3 regions of the Nitrincola iocasae genome follow, and region 1 is predicted to be linked to each of the others. Evidence: predicted binding sites of a transcription regulator. Region 1 holds the regulator's gene; each other region holds the start of a gene.

Region 1 (5,618 bases):
GGAGACAGCGCAACCACTACAGCCTATATAGGTGATGATCTGCCTGATTTGGCGGCTATTATCACTGTCGCTTTTGGCGCATCGGTTCCCAATGGTCATCCCGTGGTCTGTAAAGAAGCTGACTGGTGCACCACCCGTCGTGGTGGACAAGGTGCCGCACGGGAGTTCTGCGAAATACTGTTATCAGCTCAAGGTAAACTGTCTGGCCTGATTGAGGAATTTCGTTGATGCTAAATGCAGCCCGTCTGAAGCTGATAACAGGTCTGGCTATATTACTGGCGGCGCTGGTGTACTGGGGTTTTTTTGGCAGTCCCAGCGAAACCCTCACAGGTAATCCGAATGATCCGGAACGGGTGGATTTTTTTATCCGTGATGCTTACATCACTGACTTTGATGAAAACGGGCAAGTATCAAGTATCATTCAATCACCTCATCTGCAGCATTACCCTGCGCCCGAGCTGATCACGCTGAACAGCCCATTGATCACCCTGCCTCGTGATACACGTGGTGATACGCAGATTTCATCTGATTTGGGCAGCATGCTTGATGATGAAAGCAAGATTGAACTTGCAGGAAACGTCAGGGTTATTGATAATCCTGCAGCAGATACACCTTGGGTACTGACGACATCAGTCATGACACTACTGCCACCGGATGATTATGCCGAAACCGATGCCCCGGTTCAGATTCAACAGGGAACTAACCGTACTGATGCTATCGGCATGCAGGCGTGGCTCAGAGAACACCGTATAGACCTGCTGTCTGACGTAAGAGGATATTATGCGACCTACTAAAATGTTAATGCGGTGCCTGATCGCTGCTCTAGTAATACTAAGCCAGACCGCTCAGGCTTTACCTGAAGATCAGGAGCAGCCAATTTATGTCTCTGCTGATCATGCCAGCATGAACGAACTTACAGGTATCGCTGTATATACCGGATCAGTTGAGATACGTCAGGGTACCATGCTGATGCTGGGCTCACGTGTCGAAATGCACCGTGATGATACCGGTAGCATTTCCAGAATTTTATCTACCGGTGCCCCAGCTGAATTTCACCAACAAGCCAGCGCCGAGCAACCGCTAACCAAAGCCTACGGCTTGCGTATGGATTACCGTGTGCCCGATCAGACAGTAACCATTACAGAAAACGCTCGCGTCATGCAGGATGCTGATGAATTCACTGGAGAGCGCATCGTTTATGATATGGACAAGTCAGTCGTTGATGCCTTTAGAAGTGAATCTCAGGATGGCCAGCGCGTACAAATGGTCATTCAACCGAAAGGCGATCAGTAGCTATGACAACTACACTGGAAGCCCTGCACCTGGCCAAGTCCTACAAAGGACGCGATGTTGTTCGCGATGTATCCCTAAGTATCAATCAGGGTGAGATAGTGGGTCTGCTGGGTCCCAATGGCGCAGGCAAAACAACCTGTTTCTATATGATTGTAGGGCTGGTTAATGCCGACAAAGGCAATATTCGCCTTGCGCAGCAGGATATCACCCAATTACCCATGCACAACCGTGCCAAAAAAGGCATAGGCTATCTGCCCCAAGAAGCTTCAGTTTTCAGAAAACTAAGCGTTAGTGACAACCTGATGGCTATTCTGGAAACCCGCAAAGAATTATCCAAATCAGATCGCACACAACTGCTGGAAGAATTGTTACAGGAATTCCATATTACCCATCTACGAAATAGTCCTGGCATGGCGCTGTCCGGGGGGGAGCGTCGACGCGTGGAAATAGCCCGGGCATTGGCCACGGAGCCCCGCTTCATTCTGCTTGATGAACCTTTCGCCGGTGTTGATCCGATATCAGTAAATGACATTAAACAAACTATACGGCATCTTCAGGAACGTAATATAGGTATACTCATAACAGATCACAATGTTCGTGAGACCCTCGATATTTGTGAACGTGCCTACATAGTGAGTGAAGGCGCCATCCTTGCAGATGGCAGTCCATCTGACATAATGGGTAATGAGCAGGTTCGCAGCGCCTATCTGGGCGATCAGTTCCAACTCTAGTCACCATCCCTGCCTCTGAATAAGTGATCTAAACGGCATATGAAGCAAGCGTTACATCTCAAGATCGGCCAACATCTCACGATGACGCCACAGCTGCAACAGGCTATCCGCCTGCTACAGCTGTCAACTCTGGATCTGCAACAGGAGATCCAGCAAGCGCTGGACAGCAACCCGTTGCTGGAAGTCAGTGATGAAGAGTCTGACGCGGCCGAAGGGCACGTGGGTGAAACCTATGAAGACAAAGAAACGGCCGCACTCAGCAGTAACAGTGAAACCTCAGACAGTCTGAGCGATGACACAGCAGCAGATAATGACTGGAATGAGTCTATTCCGGAAGATTTGCCCACTGACAGCAACTGGGAAGATACCTTCCAGGCTCAAGGCTCAGGTACCGGCCCGGCTACTGAAGGCGACTGGCCCAATCAGGATAATGATACCCGAGAAGACACTCTGCAGGATCATCTGATCTGGCAACTGAACTTAACGCCCATGAGTGAGCAGGATTACATGGTGGCGGAAGCCATTATCGATGCTACTGATGCCGATGGCTACCTGCGTAGCGACCCCGCAGAACTTCTGGAACAGTTTCAGGCACAACAGCCGGAACTGTTCATGGAAGCAGATGAAGATGAAATTCTGGCGGTACTTCATCGGGTTCAGCAGTTTGACCCACCCGGTGTGGCAGCCCGTGATCTGAGTGAATGCCTGTGTATTCAGATCAAGCAACTGCCTGATGCAATTGAGTGGCGTGAACAAGCGATCCGTCTTTGCCGGGAATTTCTTCCGCTGCTGGGTAGTCATGACTACAAAACCCTGATGCGCAAAATGCGCCTAAATGACGTTGAGTTAGATAATGTCATCAATCTGATCCGATCACTGAACCCCAAACCCGGCGCACTGATCAGTTCCACCCAATCTGAATATGTAATTCCTGACGTTATGGTCCGCAAGATCCATGATGAGTGGATTGTATCCCTTAATCCCGATATCGCTCCGAAACTGCGGATTAACTCACAGTACGCTGATTTGATCCGCCGCGCTGACAGTAGCGCAGACAATACTTACCTGAAAAACCATCTGCAGGAAGCCCGCTGGTTTTTGAAAAGCTTACTGAGCCGAAATGATACGCTATTGAAAGTGGCGACTGAGATCGTAGAGCGACAGCGTGACTTTCTCGATACAGGTGATGAAGCCATGAAACCCATGGTGCTGCATGATATCGCCGAAGCGGTGTCCATGCATGAATCAACCATTTCCCGTGTCACCACACAAAAATTCATTCATACCCCCAGAGGTATTTTCGAGCTGAAATATTTCTTTTCCAGCCAGGTCAATACCGCTGATGGTGAAGGCGCCTCATCTACAGCTATCCGGGCGCTGATCAAAAAGTTGATCTCTGCTGAAAATACAGCCAAACCCCTCAGCGATAACAAGATCGCACAACTGCTGAAAGAGCAGGGAATCAACGTAGCGAGACGTACCGTTGCAAAATATCGTGAAGCGCTAAGCATTCCGCCTTCTAATGAGCGCAAGCGTCTGCTTTAATTAACTATAGAGTACGACCTTATCGTACCAGCACTAAGGAGAGAAACCATGCAGATCAATATAACTGGTCATCACGTAGAACTGACAGATGCATTAAATGAGTATGTGCGCAGTAAATTCGTGCGTCTTGAGCGTCATTTCGACAATATTACCAACGTACAGGTGACCCTGAGTGTTGAGAAGCAGCGCCAGAAAGCTGAAGCTGACTTACATGTAGCTGGTGGTGAAATATTTGCACAAGCCGAACAGGATGACATGTATGCTGCAATAGATGCCATGATCGACAAACTGGATCGTCAGATCATTAAGCACAAGGAAAAAATGAAATCTCATAAATAACCTTTAGTATTGACTATCATATGCCTATATCCGAACTACTGACTGAATCCCTGACACTTTGTCATATTGATGCAGGAAGTAAAAAACGTGTTTTAGAAATCGCCAGCGAAGCTCTGGCCGCCGAGATCGATAAACTGGAAGTTGAAGATGTCTTCAGTGCCCTACTCAATCGTGAACGTCTCGGTAGTACCGGTATCGGCGACGGTGTGGCGATCCCACACTGTCGTCTGGCTGGGTGCAATCGAGCTCTCGCACTCTTAGTCACCCTGAAAGAGCCGATTGATTTTAACGCGATAGACAACCGTCCAGTCGACCTTCTCTGTTGCCTGCTAGTACCTGAAGATGCCGCTACAGAGCATTTACAGACACTGGCCGGGCTTGCCGAACTTTTCAGTCAGTCTGAAATACGTGAAACACTGCGCAGTGCTGCTGATGCAGCAACGCTGTACAGTCGCTTCCTGAACGCTGCCAGGCAAGGGGCCTAAGCTGTGAAGCTGGTCATTTTGAGTGGTCGATCTGGTTCAGGTAAAACCACGGCATTGCAAGCACTTGAAGATGCTGGCTTTTATTGCATCGACAACCTGCCAGCCATTTTACTACCCGAACTGATCAAGCAAATGACTGAGGCCACGGGAAACCCGTCAAAAATAGCGGTCAGTATTGATGCCCGGAACCTGACCAGCAACCTGGAACGCTTTCCAGCGTTACTTGAACAACTCAAACAATTCAGTGACCTGAGCTGTGAAGTCATCTATCTGGATGCATCAGAATCCACGTTGCTAAAACGCTTCAGTGCCACCCGGCGCAAACACCCGCTCACCGACACTCACTCAGGATTACGTGAAGCAATTGAATACGAACGCGTGTTACTGGAGCCCATCGCGACCCTGGCCGACATGCGCATTGATACCACCCGACTGACGCTCTATGAGCTGCGTGATCGTATCAAACTACGTATTACACAAAGGCGCGAGCAATCCCTCTCCCTGCTATTTGAGTCCTTTGGCTTCAAACATGGCGTACCACTGGACGCTGACTTCACTTTTGACGTCCGCACACTACCCAACCCTCACTGGATACCTGAATTACGCCCCCTGACAGGACTGGATACGGAGGTGCGTGAATTTCTGCAGCAGTCGCCTGATGTGGATGAAATGGCGGCCGATATCACTCATTTTCTGGAACGCTGGTTACCGCGTATTCGCCAGGATAACCGCAGCTACCTGACAGTCTGTATAGGTTGCACTGGAGGCCAACATCGTTCGGTCTATCTGGCAGAATACCTGGCTAGTCATTTCAGCTTGTCCATGGATAGTGTCCACGTCCGTCACCGTGAACTGACCTGATTGAGAAAGGCATGATTGAATCTCCCATCACTATTATTAATAAACTCGGTTTACATGCACGAGCCGCCGCTAAGCTCAGCACCCTGGCCAGTGGTTTTTCCAGTCAGATTGAGATTGAAAAAAATGACCGCTGCGTCGACTGTAAAAGCATTATGGCAGTGATGATGCTGGCAGCCAGCAAAGGCACTGAGCTTAACCTTCGTATTGAAGGCACAGATGAACACCAGGCTTTTGAAGCCATAATTACGCTGATCAACAACCGTTTTGATGAGCCGGAATAGAGCCCCTTATGAATTCACCAGATCAAAATAACTTTCAGACTGATGATGAAGATATACTTGTCAGTCGCTCTGAGCTGAAACGG
Region 2 (5,618 bases), 320 kb from region 1:
CGGACTGGATGATCGGCGTATAGATGCTTTAGTGGCGTTTCTGGAAACCCTGACGGATCAGCGTTATGAACATTTATTGGCCTCCCCGCAGGGACTCGAACCCCGATCTGACCCTTAGGAGGGGTCCGTTCTATCCGGTTGAACTACAGGGAGAAGGCGCGGCGGGTATTGTACTGAGAATCGGGGTGGCTGACCAGTGTGTGAGGGGTTAGGCTTTACCTATACTACGTTGCGCTGCGTAATTGCCTTTGCTGCCAGCCGGATCATAAAGCACATTGGAGCCTTGCTGTCCTTGTAATAGGGCCAGTAGCTGGTCAACGTTTTGCTTGCTGCGGGATAGAATCTGTTCGTTACGTTTGCTGGTTGCGCGAACGTTATGGAGCTGTTGCTTTAGTTGCAGCCAATCAGCTAAAACAGCTTCACGCAGGGAGGCAGGAAACTCAGCGGAAAAGCTCTCAAAACCGGCCTCAGAAGGCGAGAAGCCTGCCAGTGTTAATGTCTGATTGCGTTCGCGAATATTGTTTTCAATCTTGAGCAGTATGTCATGCTTATTGCGGGTAGTTTGCTTTAGTCCTTCAAGATCACGCTGTTCCAGTACCGCGTGCTCTTGCTCAAGAATTTCTTGGAGCGAACTGAAAAGCAAACAACCCTGATGAGTCAGGGTTGCAAACTGTTCATAGAGATTTGTAGGCATAGAGTTGATCAACTAAAAAGTTTTTCGAACTGTAATAGTTTATCGGCAACGCGTTCATTGCTGATATTGTAGCTACCATCTGCAATAGCGGCTTTTATCTCAGCCACTTTTTCGGCATTAAAATCCGAGCTGTCATCAGCCTGTAATCTGGCGGACTGCAGAGCCTGTGCTGCATCACTAAGACGAACAGTATCCGCTTTAGATGCGTGTGTATTGTCAGCATTACCCTTGTTTTCGGGCTTGGCAGATGTTTGTTCTGCCTGTTTGCCGCGGGCGGCTGTCGTCTGGTTTGAGGACAGGCCGTTCAGTTCAATAGCCATCCTGAATCACCTCGTAATCTGGTTATGCTGTAGTTATCGGTCAGCCGTTTATTTTCTTTAATGTTTCTTTAATGTTTTTTTAATATTTTTGCGGCTGCACAGCATGAATTCACACAGTATAGCAAAAACAGGCTATTAAGGTACCTGAACAACACCTGGGGCAGTGATGACTGCACGTATCTCTATGCCGGTTTGTTCGTTTTTGACGCGTATTTGCTCGCCTGTCAGGCCATCCTCCAGCGCTATGCCTGAGGTTCTGATAACCAGCGATCCGCGCCTGGACTCAAGTGATACCTGATCGCCCCGGGATACAGCCAGTGCACGTTCAATCATGCGCGACGAGATAACCTCGTCGCTGCCCATTGGGCGCCTGACCTGCTTACCGACAACATCCTGCTCGCGAGTGAAATAATCACCATTCATGCGTATCACATTCTGCTCGACTAAGCGTATGTCAGAAGGTGCTATGCGGCTGTTGCGAGATAAGGGGCGACTTGTCACAATGACATCAACGAGTTGGCTTACTTGGGCGGTAACAAACAAGCTCCAGAAAGAGGGAGTGTGGCAGGTTACTTTCGCTGTAACCCGCTGACCACTGTTAAACGGTAGGCTGATTTCGAGTGGTGCCTGGCAGCGGGGCAGGTCCAGAGCAGGATTTACAGGATTAATTGTTGCTTCAATCCGGCTTTCTGGTAATCGTGTGTTAAACTCATGAATGAGGGTGTCATGAACCTGTTGTTCGATATCTTCAGGCAGCATTCTAGCGTTAGCCGCAGTTGCAGCCAAAAAATTAACCAAAAACAATGCAACTAGTGTTAAATTAACAGTATTCACGCGTTTCCTGTTCCATCGGGGAGATGCAACTCTGTTTAAGTAGGCTTGAGGTTTATTGAATCATGTCAGGTATATTGGATAGTGTAAACCTTCGGACACAGATGGTCGGTCAGAACCGTCTTGAGCTTCTGTTATTTGGTCTTGAAACCTCGCAGCGTTATGGCATTAACGTGTTCAAAGTGCGTGAGGTTTTACAGTGTCCGGAACTCACCGAAGTGCCCCGAAAAACCTCGGTTATCAAAGGTATGGCACACATACGTGGCGAGACCATACCCGTACTCGATTTGTCTGAAGCTATCGGTCGACCGCCAGTGCCAGCGGAAGAGGAGCGTAGCTGCTTTTTGATTGTTGCTGAGTACAACAAGCGCACTCTGGCCTTTCTGGTTCGAAAGGTCGACCGCATTCTGAATACCAACTGGGATCAGATTATGGCTCCCCCTGCTGAAATTGGGTCAGATAATTACCTGACAGCGGTGTTTGAATTTGAAGGAAAACTCATCGAAATTATTGATGTTGAGCAAATTTTGGCTGATATCTACCCCGCCTCAACCGATGTCAGTGGTGATATTGCCACTAAAGAAATGAAAACCAAGGCCGAGCAGTACCGGGTTATGATTTGTGATGACTCTCAGGTTGCCCGTAATCAAATGATTCGAAGTCTTGAAGGTTTGGGACTTAAGGTTACTGTAGCTAACAATGGTCGTCAGGCTTGGCAGATACTCAAAGACATGGCCGATCGGGACGTTGATGTCCCTGACTACTTTTTGATGTTGATTTCTGATATCGAAATGCCGGAAATGGATGGTTATACCCTGACCTCAATGGTTCGCGGTGATACCCGTATGGATAAGTTGCATGTCATTCTGCATACCTCTCTGAGTGGTGGCTTTAATGTCTCGATGGTAAAAAAGGTTGGAGCCGATGGTTTTCTGGCTAAATTTAACCCGGATGACTTGGCTTCAGTAGTCGTCAAGCGCATCAATGCTGTTAATAAGCACTGACACCTGATAGGTAGAATTGAGTGAAAAGCGGATTCAGCATTACTTCTGAAGAGTTCAGAGGATTCAGTCAGTTTCTGGAAAAAAGCTGTGGTATTTTGCTGGCAGAGCACAAGCAGTATTTGGTACAGAGCCGCCTCAGTCGAATCATGCAGAAAGAGGGCTATGGCAGTCTTTCTGAGCTGATTCGCCGACTCAATCAACCAGGTAATTCAACTATTAAAGAGCAGGTCATTGATGCTATGACCACCAACGAAACCCTGTGGTTTCGTGATATTCACCCCTATGAAATATTAAAAAACAAACTCCTGCCTGAATTGAGTGATGGCAAAAGTTTTCAGAAGCTACGTATCTGGTCGGCAGCTTGTTCAACCGGCCAGGAGCCTTACTCTATCAGTATGGTGATTGAAGAGTTTCGCCAGACTAAATCCAGTGCATTTTCCAGTGGCCAGGAAATTGTCGCCACCGACATCGCCTCCACAGTGCTCGATCAGGCCCGCAAGGGTGAGTATGAGATGCTGGCGCTGGGACGAGGGCTATCACAGGATCGCTTGACGCGTTTCTTTACTAAATCCTCCGAAGGGAGTTGGCAGATCAAGACTGAAATACGCAATCGTGTGCGTTTTCAAAGCTTGAATTTGCTCGGACAGTACTCGACGTTAGGGCAGTTTGATATTGTCTTTTGTCGCAATGTATTGATCTATTTCTCGTCAGATGTAAAGAACGACATATTGCGTAAAATTCATAAGCAGCTCAAACCCGGTGGCTATTTAATTCTGGGGGCTTCCGAGTCTCTATCCGGGCTGCCTGAGCTGTATAAAATGATTCATTGCCGCCCTGGCATTATCTATCAGGCGGTTTGAGTTGCCGCTCGGGTGGCAGCCCTTTGCCGCTTTTGATCTGATCATCATCACCTGTAGTTCTCGAAGCCCGCAATAGCGGGTTTTTTGATTTTTGGCACAGTGTTTGCTTTATTTGGTTCAAAGCAGTTTTTTGAGTTAGGTGGCAAACATGGCAATAAGTTTTGATTCAGCACTGGGAATACACGCAGACGCATTAACGTTGCGTGCGCGGCGTGCTGAGGTGATAGCGAATAACATTGCCAATGCTGATACCCCTAATTTTAAAGCCAGAGATATCGATTTTCGTGCGGCGTTGAGTGGCGCAATGGGAGATCAGCAATCGCCATTGAAAATGGCAGTGACTCAGAATGGGCATAAACAGCAGTTGGCTGACCCTGATTTTGCGGCTGATTTGATGTTCCGTAACCCATTGCAGCCTGCCGTCGATGGCAATACGGTTGAAGTGCAGGAAGAAATGGCACGATATACTGATAATGCTTTGCGTTATCAGGCTAGTTTTGAATTTTTGAACAGCAAGTTTTCCGGTCTACGTAAAGCCGTTAAGGGTGAGTAAGTATGTCACTGTCTAATGTATTCAGTATTTCCGGCTCAGCCATGAGTGCTCAGAGCATTCGTTTGAATACCACGGCTAGTAATATGGCCAATGCACAGAGTGTCAGCTCCAGTGAGGGAGAAACTTACCGAGCCCGGCATCCGGTTTTTTCACTGAAAGCACCGGATGCCGGTGAGCTGCGCTCAGCAGATTCTGGATTGGTGCCTGGGCAGGGTGTGCAAGTATTAGGCATAGTTGAAAGCCAGGCTCAGCCGCGCATGGCCTATGAGCCAGACCACCCGCTGTCAGATGAGCAAGGATATGTGTACTACCCGAATGTAAATGTGGTGGAGGAGATGGCCGATATGATATCAGCATCACGCTCCTTCCAGATCAATACTGATGTAATGAATACGGCAAAGCAGATGCTGCAGAAAACCCTGACACTGGGTCAGTAAGCTTGAATTAGAGGATATCGTCATGAGTACGATTAATACCACCCCCAACATCTTTGAACAGATCAATCAAGCCAATCAGCAGAGCTCAACCAAGAAAGCTGAAGGGAATGACGATAGTCAAATGTTCATGAAGCTGATGATTGCGCAATTACAAAATCAGGATCCGACCAGTCCGGCCGATTCTGGTGAATTTATGCAGCAGATTTCCAGTATGACCATGGTTGAATCGATGGCAGAAATGTCAAGCACCTTTCAAACCATGAGTAATAGTTTGTTGAGTAGTCAAAGTGCTTTACAGGCCTCGTCGATGGTTGGTCAGCGGGTATTTATTAATACGGATATAGCCCAGATGACTCAACAGGGCGGGGCGTTGCCAGGCACGGTTAATCTGGAAAGCAACACTACGGATCTGCGCGTGTCTATCTACGATCAGGGGGGAGCCTTGGTAGATCAGGTGAATATGGGACAGACCCAGGCGGGTGAGCGCAGCTTTGTCTGGAATGCTTCTGAAGAAGTGCCTCCGGGAAATTATCAGATGATAGCTGAGGCCTACGACGGAGAAAAATATACACAGGTTGATACCTGGTTACCCTTTACCGTGAACAGTGTGTCACTGGGTCAAAATGGTATCGGTATGAAAGTGAATACAGCAATTGGTAGCATCGATTTCAGCGATGTTAAACAGCTAGGGTAAGTGAGGATAACGTCATGTCATTCAATACAGCGATTACTGGTTTAAAAGCAGCCTCCACCATGTTGGATGTGACCGGTAACAATATAGCTAACGTCAGTACCACTGGCTTTAAATCCTCACGTACTGAGTTTGCTGATATTTACGCCACAGCAGTTGTGGGTGCGGGTTCAAGTAATAGCCCGGGTTCCGGTGTTACTGTCGCAGGCATTTCGCAGGACTTTAGTG
Region 3 (5,618 bases), 310 kb from region 1:
CAAAGCGAGCGGGCAGGTTTTCGGCGGCATCCACTCCCTGAGCATGGCTTTGATCAGACGGGGTAGCATCATCCTGCTCAGAACCTGACCGAGACGACGGCGTCTGCGCCTGTCCTAACACGGCTGAAGCCGCCATACCTGCCGTCGTATTCATGGCACGATTCAGCAGCATTTCGGCTTCGCTTAGTGATTGGTTCAGATCATCCCTATCCTGATTTGCGGGAATGCCAGAATGCTGGCTGAGCTGACGCACCATAACATCGGCTAGCCCCAGCGTACTACTTTGCGCCAGATCCAACGTCATCTGCTGGTCATACATATCCTGGAAGAAACGGGTACTGTTACTGTTGAAGGGGTTATCTTCACCAAAGGCGGCATTGGCATCACGCATGCTTTTCAGCATCATGTTCATGAATATCTGTTCAAACTGCTGCGCGACTTCACGCAGTGCACCCTGTTCATCATCACCCGCACGGCGACGCAGCTCACTGAGTTGATTCAGCTCGGTATAAAACTGCGGATTTTGTGTCGCCACGGCGGGCTTGTTATTAACCATGTCAGATTACCACTAACTCAGCTCTGAGCGCACCGGCCTGCTTCAGAGCTTCCAGTATGGCCATTAAATCACCGGGGGCTGCGCCGACATTATTGACTGCTTCCACGATGTCCTGCAAGGAGGCACCTGGAGCAAACTCAAACATTCGCCCGGAACCTTCATCTATTTCGATACCGGTACGTGGTGTCACCACTGTACGGCCGCCCGCCAACGCATCCGGCTGGTCCACATCGAACTCTTCTGTAATCGATACAGTCAGGCCACCATGGGTAATCGCCACGGGCGATACACGCACATGCTGACCGATAACGATGGTGCCGGTGCGCGAGTTAATAATCACTTTAGCGGTTTCTTCCGCTGTCTGAATCTGCAGATTTTCCAGCACTGACAAAAAAGTAACACGTTGCGACGGATCACGCGGCGCACGTACACGTATGGAGGTTGAATCCATTGCTGCAGCCACTTGCGGCCCAAGCAAACCATTAATCTGATCGGAAATGGTACGTGCTGTAGTGAAATCTGGTGTTTTCAGGTTCAGTGTCAGGCTATCGCCCTGGCTAAAACCACTCACTACCTCACGCTCTACGGTAGCCCCATTGGGGATACGCCCAACACTGGGCACGTTCACTGAGATACGTGAGCCATCACGACCTTCGGCACCAAAACCCGCTACGATCAGACTTCCTTGTGCCATCGCATAGACCTGACCATCAGCACCTTTCATCGGAGCCATTAATAATGAACCACCGCGCAGACTGCCTGCATCGCCGATGGTGGATACGGTGATATCGATAGTCTGTCCCGGCTTGGCAAAGGGTGGCAGGTCGGCATGAATCGCTACAGCGGCTATATTTTTTGACTGTGGGTTAACGTTGGCCGGCATAACGACCCCCATGTTATTCAACAAATTCCGAAACGTCTGTGAGGTGAAATTTGCGCGGCTATCCCCGGTTCCATCCAACCCCACAACCAGACCATAACCTACCAGCTGGTTGTTTCGTACGCCGGACACATCGACCAGATCTTTCAACCGAGAGGTATAGGTGTTTCCCAACGCTGATTCGATGCTGAACAGAAGGATAATCGCCAACAAGATGATTTTTTTCATATTCTTATCCTCTTAAAAGGGCATCAGTGCGCTGATAAAGAAACGACCCAGCCAACCCATCACATTGGCATCAGCCGTAGCTCCCGTGCCACTGTAGGTAATACGTGCATCCGCCAGACGTGTTGAATCGAGCGAATTATCAGCCGTAATGTCTTGAGGCCGAACCAACCCGCTGATTCGAATATACTCATCACCCTGATTCAAGGTCAGCCATTTCTCTCCACGCACCAGCATCACACCGTTGGGATAAATTTCCTGCACGGTGACAGTAATATTGCCACTCAACTGATTACTCATTTTGGAGCTAGAATCTCCTTCAAATTCGGTTTCACCGCTCACACCTGCTGACAACTCACGTCCGCCAATAGTTAGCGGCTGCCCCATAACATTGGGGACTGGCAAATTGATATCCGTGCTCTTATCAATACTGGTACTCGACTGCTTGGAAGACTGCGTGGTTTCTGACAGATTAATAGTGATAATATCGCCTACCCGATGTGCCCGACCATCGCTGTAAATGTCGCGGCTGGTTGACGCATGGTAAATAGCGCCATTGATCGGTTTGGGCGTTTCGAAGCTGGGCATTTGTACGGGTGCATAGTAAGGATTGTCTGGCTTGGGGGCTTTGTTCACGCAGCCAGCCAACACCAACAAACCAGCTGTTACCAAGGAAAGTCTTATTACACGTTTCATCACCCTAACCTCTTATGCCCGACTCATTAAAGCTGCTGTGTGGCAAAGGACAGCATCTGATCGGCTGTAGATATGACTTTGGAATTGATTTCATAAGCACGCTGAGTGGTGATCATATTCACCAACTCTTCTACCGCATTGACGTTGGATCCTTCCAACATACCCTGTTTTAGAATACCCACACCCTGTTCACCCGGGTTCAGCACGTTTGCTGGACCACTGGCGGCAGTTTCAATAAACAGATTCTGACCTACAGCCTGCAAACCTTCCGGATTAACGAAGTCAGCCAGTTCGATCTGTCCCAATACCTGCGGATTAGGATCACCTGCGATGACGGCGGTCACCGTACCATCAACACCCACACTGAAGTTCACCACTTCACCAGGCAATGCTATCTCTGGCTCTAACTGGTAGCCTTCGGCGGTTACAATCTGTCCATCACCATTAAGATGGAACTGGCCATTACGGGTGTAGGCAGTATCACCATTCGGCTGCAATACCTGAAAAAAACCTCGGCCATTAATCGCCACATCAAAGGTACGATCAGTAATCTGCAAGTCGCCCGTATCAAACATTTTCTGAGTACTAACGGTACGAACACCGTGACCCAACTGCAGACCTGAAGGCAATTGCGCATCTGCAGCATTTTGAGCGCCAGGCTGACGACGAATCTGATAGAGCAGATCTTCGAACACAGCACGATCTTTCTTGAACCCAACGGTACTGACGTTAGCCAGGTTATTGGAGATTACCCGTAAGTTGGTATCCTGTGCGCTGAGACCTGTTTTTGCGACATGTAATGCACCATGCATAATCTTATTCTCCTGTTATCAGCTCATCTGCAGCACACTGGCTGCAGCACTGGAATTCTCTTCAGCAGTTTTCATCATCTTGACCTGAATCTCATACTGACGTGACAGGGTGATGATCGCAGTTAACTCTTCAACGGCATTGACATTACTGCTTTCCAAGTAGCCTGATCGAATTTGCGCATTCTGTGCCGGTGGCAACGGCTGCAAGTCATTAGTGCGCATTAATCCTTCGGTTCCTTTAAAAGAGGTAGCCGGATCCAGTTCAACTACTTTAATTGCATCGACTAGCACTAACCCTACGGCATCATCACCAACCGGCCGAATACTGATAGCACCATCATTAGCAATTTCAATTTTTTCAGCGGGCGGAATGACAATCGGAGCACCACCTACACCCATAACCGGCAAACCACTGCCAGTAACCAGCTGGTTCGCGGCATTGATTTGCAGCTCACCCGCACGCGTGTAACCTTCTGTACCATCCGGTGCCTGCACAGCAAGCCAAGCCCCTCCCACTACGGCAATATCCAGATCCCGCCCGGTTTGCTGCAACGTTCCAGATGCTCGATTGGTCCCGGGGGACTCGGCCATTGAATAGACGCGTGATGCATAACCGTCACCCATTACCCTCATAGAACGTGCCTGCTCAAAATCCTGTTTAAAGCCGGTGGTAGTGACATTAGCCAGATTGTTGGCCCGGATCTGCTGCGCATTCATATTTTCGCGCGCACCGGTCATGGCTACATACAATACTTTATCCATTACCTCTCCTCTGTACGGCGGTAGACGCTTGCCGCTTTTATCGGGACTACAGGATATATTGCAATTCGTGTGCCAGGTGTGTATTTAACGGAGTAGCTGAGAAGGGAAAAGGTGTTGTAGGAGCCCGGTCTCCGGGCGACAATATGATGTAGCGAAAAATCGCCCAGAGACTGGGCTCCTACAGGTATATGGAACCATGTGTAGGAGCCCAGTCTCTGGACGATTTATATCTTCGCTCACAGGGTGAGCTCCTACAAATTCAGGTGCCTGCTCTACTATTAAATATTCAGAATATTCTGAGTGATATTGTTAGCTGTTTCCAGCGTTTTAGAGCTAGCCTGGAAGTTACGCTGCGCCTGAATCAGGTTAACCAACTCAGTCGACAGGTCTACGTTTGCCTGCTCCAATGCCGCTGAACGCAGCGTACCATTTAAGCCTGTACCCGGGGGGTTAAGAATAGCATTACCGGATTCAAGAGTTGCTATCCATTCCGTATCACCCGCTGGACGTAACCCATCCTGATTTTCAAAGGTAGCGAAGGCCACCACACCCAGAGACTGGTTCTGTCCATTGCTGAATGAAGCCACCATTTCCCCTGTTGGCGCAAACGTCACCCCAATCAAATCCCCTTTAGTATAACCGTCCTGCTGCTGATTCTTAACAATTGAAGCCGATGCAAATTGTGTAGAGTTGGTTAGATCCAGACGAATTTCTGTCAGAGGGTTGGCTGGATCTGCACCACTGATGGTAATTGCAGGTACTTGCGTACCTGGGGTAAAGGAACCATCGCTGCCAAACACATTAATACCATCCAGCAAACCACTACGCGGATTGAATGAAATGAGAATAGGGCCAGGCTCGGTTTCAGAACCTGCACCAGGATCCTGAAGCTTACCAAGATCAAGCAACTCTTCATTATTCAGGTAACCATACAAGCGGTATTTACCCTGATAACTATTATCACCAACAACATGCTCATCCGGATCAGCGATAGCCGATGCAACACCGCTAGCAGTCGCTGTACCAAAATCAATTTGAGCAGCGGCGACGGTATTGGAGATTATCGGTTGATAGCGATTTGCAGCCACTTCACCAACGTCAGCCTTGAAGCGAATTTCGACTTGCGGTGGATTAACACCATCATCATTAATAAAAATGGCTTCAATATCAGGATTACGATCTAAAATCTGTGGTTCACGGGTTTTGATTGCCTGAGCTATCTCTGTGTGTGTCTGCCCCGCCGTTATAGGGACCGTAACACCGCCTATCTCAATTGTTCCCGCGGGGCTCCCTGTAAACGCCAGATCATAGGTACGGACCTCATTTGCATCACGTTTTTGCTCCACCGTCGGGATTAAGGGAGCGGATGTATCAGTAACACGCATCCCTCCAGTATCAGTTTCTGCTGCTTTCAACTCAAAAGAAAGCTCTGTTCCATCATACCGAATACTGTTTAGATCAATTCGTGGATCAACTGCTGCCAATGCTGAACGTTTATTATCTGGGGGATTATCAACCAACTCCCCAGCGACAAAATCCGTAACACTGTCTAAGGTAACACCCGATATGGTAAAGTTTGTCAGGCCAGTTACATCATATGCGTACTGCTGTCGCACAGGACGCTGCTCAGCAAAGTTAAACTTAACGGTTTGCTCATTACCTAAGCTGTCAAAACTTCTGACGGTAG

The links. Region 1 encodes sigma-54, which starts transcription at its own class of promoters, with help from an activator protein. Its sites were predicted from a motif close to TGGCACNNNNNTTGCTNT; they were not measured.
Region 2: flgB (flagellar basal body rod protein FlgB) is a predicted target of sigma-54. The motif match lies at 3,802-3,819, and genes of this name have one in related genera.
Region 3: flgF (flagellar basal-body rod protein FlgF) is a predicted target of sigma-54. The motif match lies at 3,989-4,006, and genes of this name have one in related genera.

Annotation. Positions count from the first base shown of each region.
Region 1 is NZ_CP044222.1:3,002,621-3,008,238, forward strand. Features, by position in the region: gene F5I99_RS13775 (KdsC family phosphatase) at 1-228, shown strand, start outside; gene lptC (LPS export ABC transporter periplasmic protein LptC) at 228-794, shown strand; gene lptA (lipopolysaccharide transport periplasmic protein LptA) at 781-1,293, shown strand; gene lptB (LPS export ABC transporter ATP-binding protein) at 1,296-2,024, shown strand; gene F5I99_RS13795 (RNA polymerase factor sigma-54) at 2,064-3,569, shown strand; gene hpf (ribosome hibernation promoting factor) at 3,618-3,908, shown strand; gene F5I99_RS13805 (PTS sugar transporter subunit IIA) at 3,929-4,393, shown strand; gene rapZ (RNase adapter RapZ) at 4,397-5,254, shown strand; gene F5I99_RS13815 (HPr family phosphocarrier protein) at 5,266-5,535, shown strand; gene yjgA (ribosome biogenesis factor YjgA) at 5,544-5,618, shown strand, end outside.
Region 2 is NZ_CP044222.1:3,322,658-3,328,275, reverse strand. Features, by position in the region: gene F5I99_RS15350 (cytochrome-c peroxidase) at 1-118, shown strand, start outside; tRNA gene F5I99_RS15345 (tRNA-Arg) at 78-153, opposite strand; gene flgN (flagellar protein FlgN) at 209-694, opposite strand; gene flgM (flagellar biosynthesis anti-sigma factor FlgM) at 703-1,014, opposite strand; gene flgA (flagellar basal body P-ring formation chaperone FlgA) at 1,150-1,848, opposite strand; gene F5I99_RS15325 (chemotaxis protein CheV) at 1,911-2,849, shown strand; gene F5I99_RS15320 (CheR family methyltransferase) at 2,870-3,709, shown strand; gene flgB (flagellar basal body rod protein FlgB) at 3,858-4,262, shown strand; gene flgC (flagellar basal body rod protein FlgC) at 4,265-4,699, shown strand; gene F5I99_RS15305 (flagellar hook assembly protein FlgD) at 4,722-5,393, shown strand; gene F5I99_RS15300 (flagellar hook-basal body complex protein) at 5,408-5,618, shown strand, end outside.
Region 3 is NZ_CP044222.1:3,316,692-3,322,309, forward strand. Features, by position in the region: gene flgJ (flagellar assembly peptidoglycan hydrolase FlgJ) at 1-556, opposite strand, end outside; gene F5I99_RS15280 (flagellar basal body P-ring protein FlgI) at 558-1,664, opposite strand; gene flgH (flagellar basal body L-ring protein FlgH) at 1,677-2,357, opposite strand; gene flgG (flagellar basal-body rod protein FlgG) at 2,384-3,169, opposite strand; gene flgF (flagellar basal-body rod protein FlgF) at 3,188-3,931, opposite strand; gene F5I99_RS15300 (flagellar hook-basal body complex protein) at 4,210-5,618, opposite strand, start outside.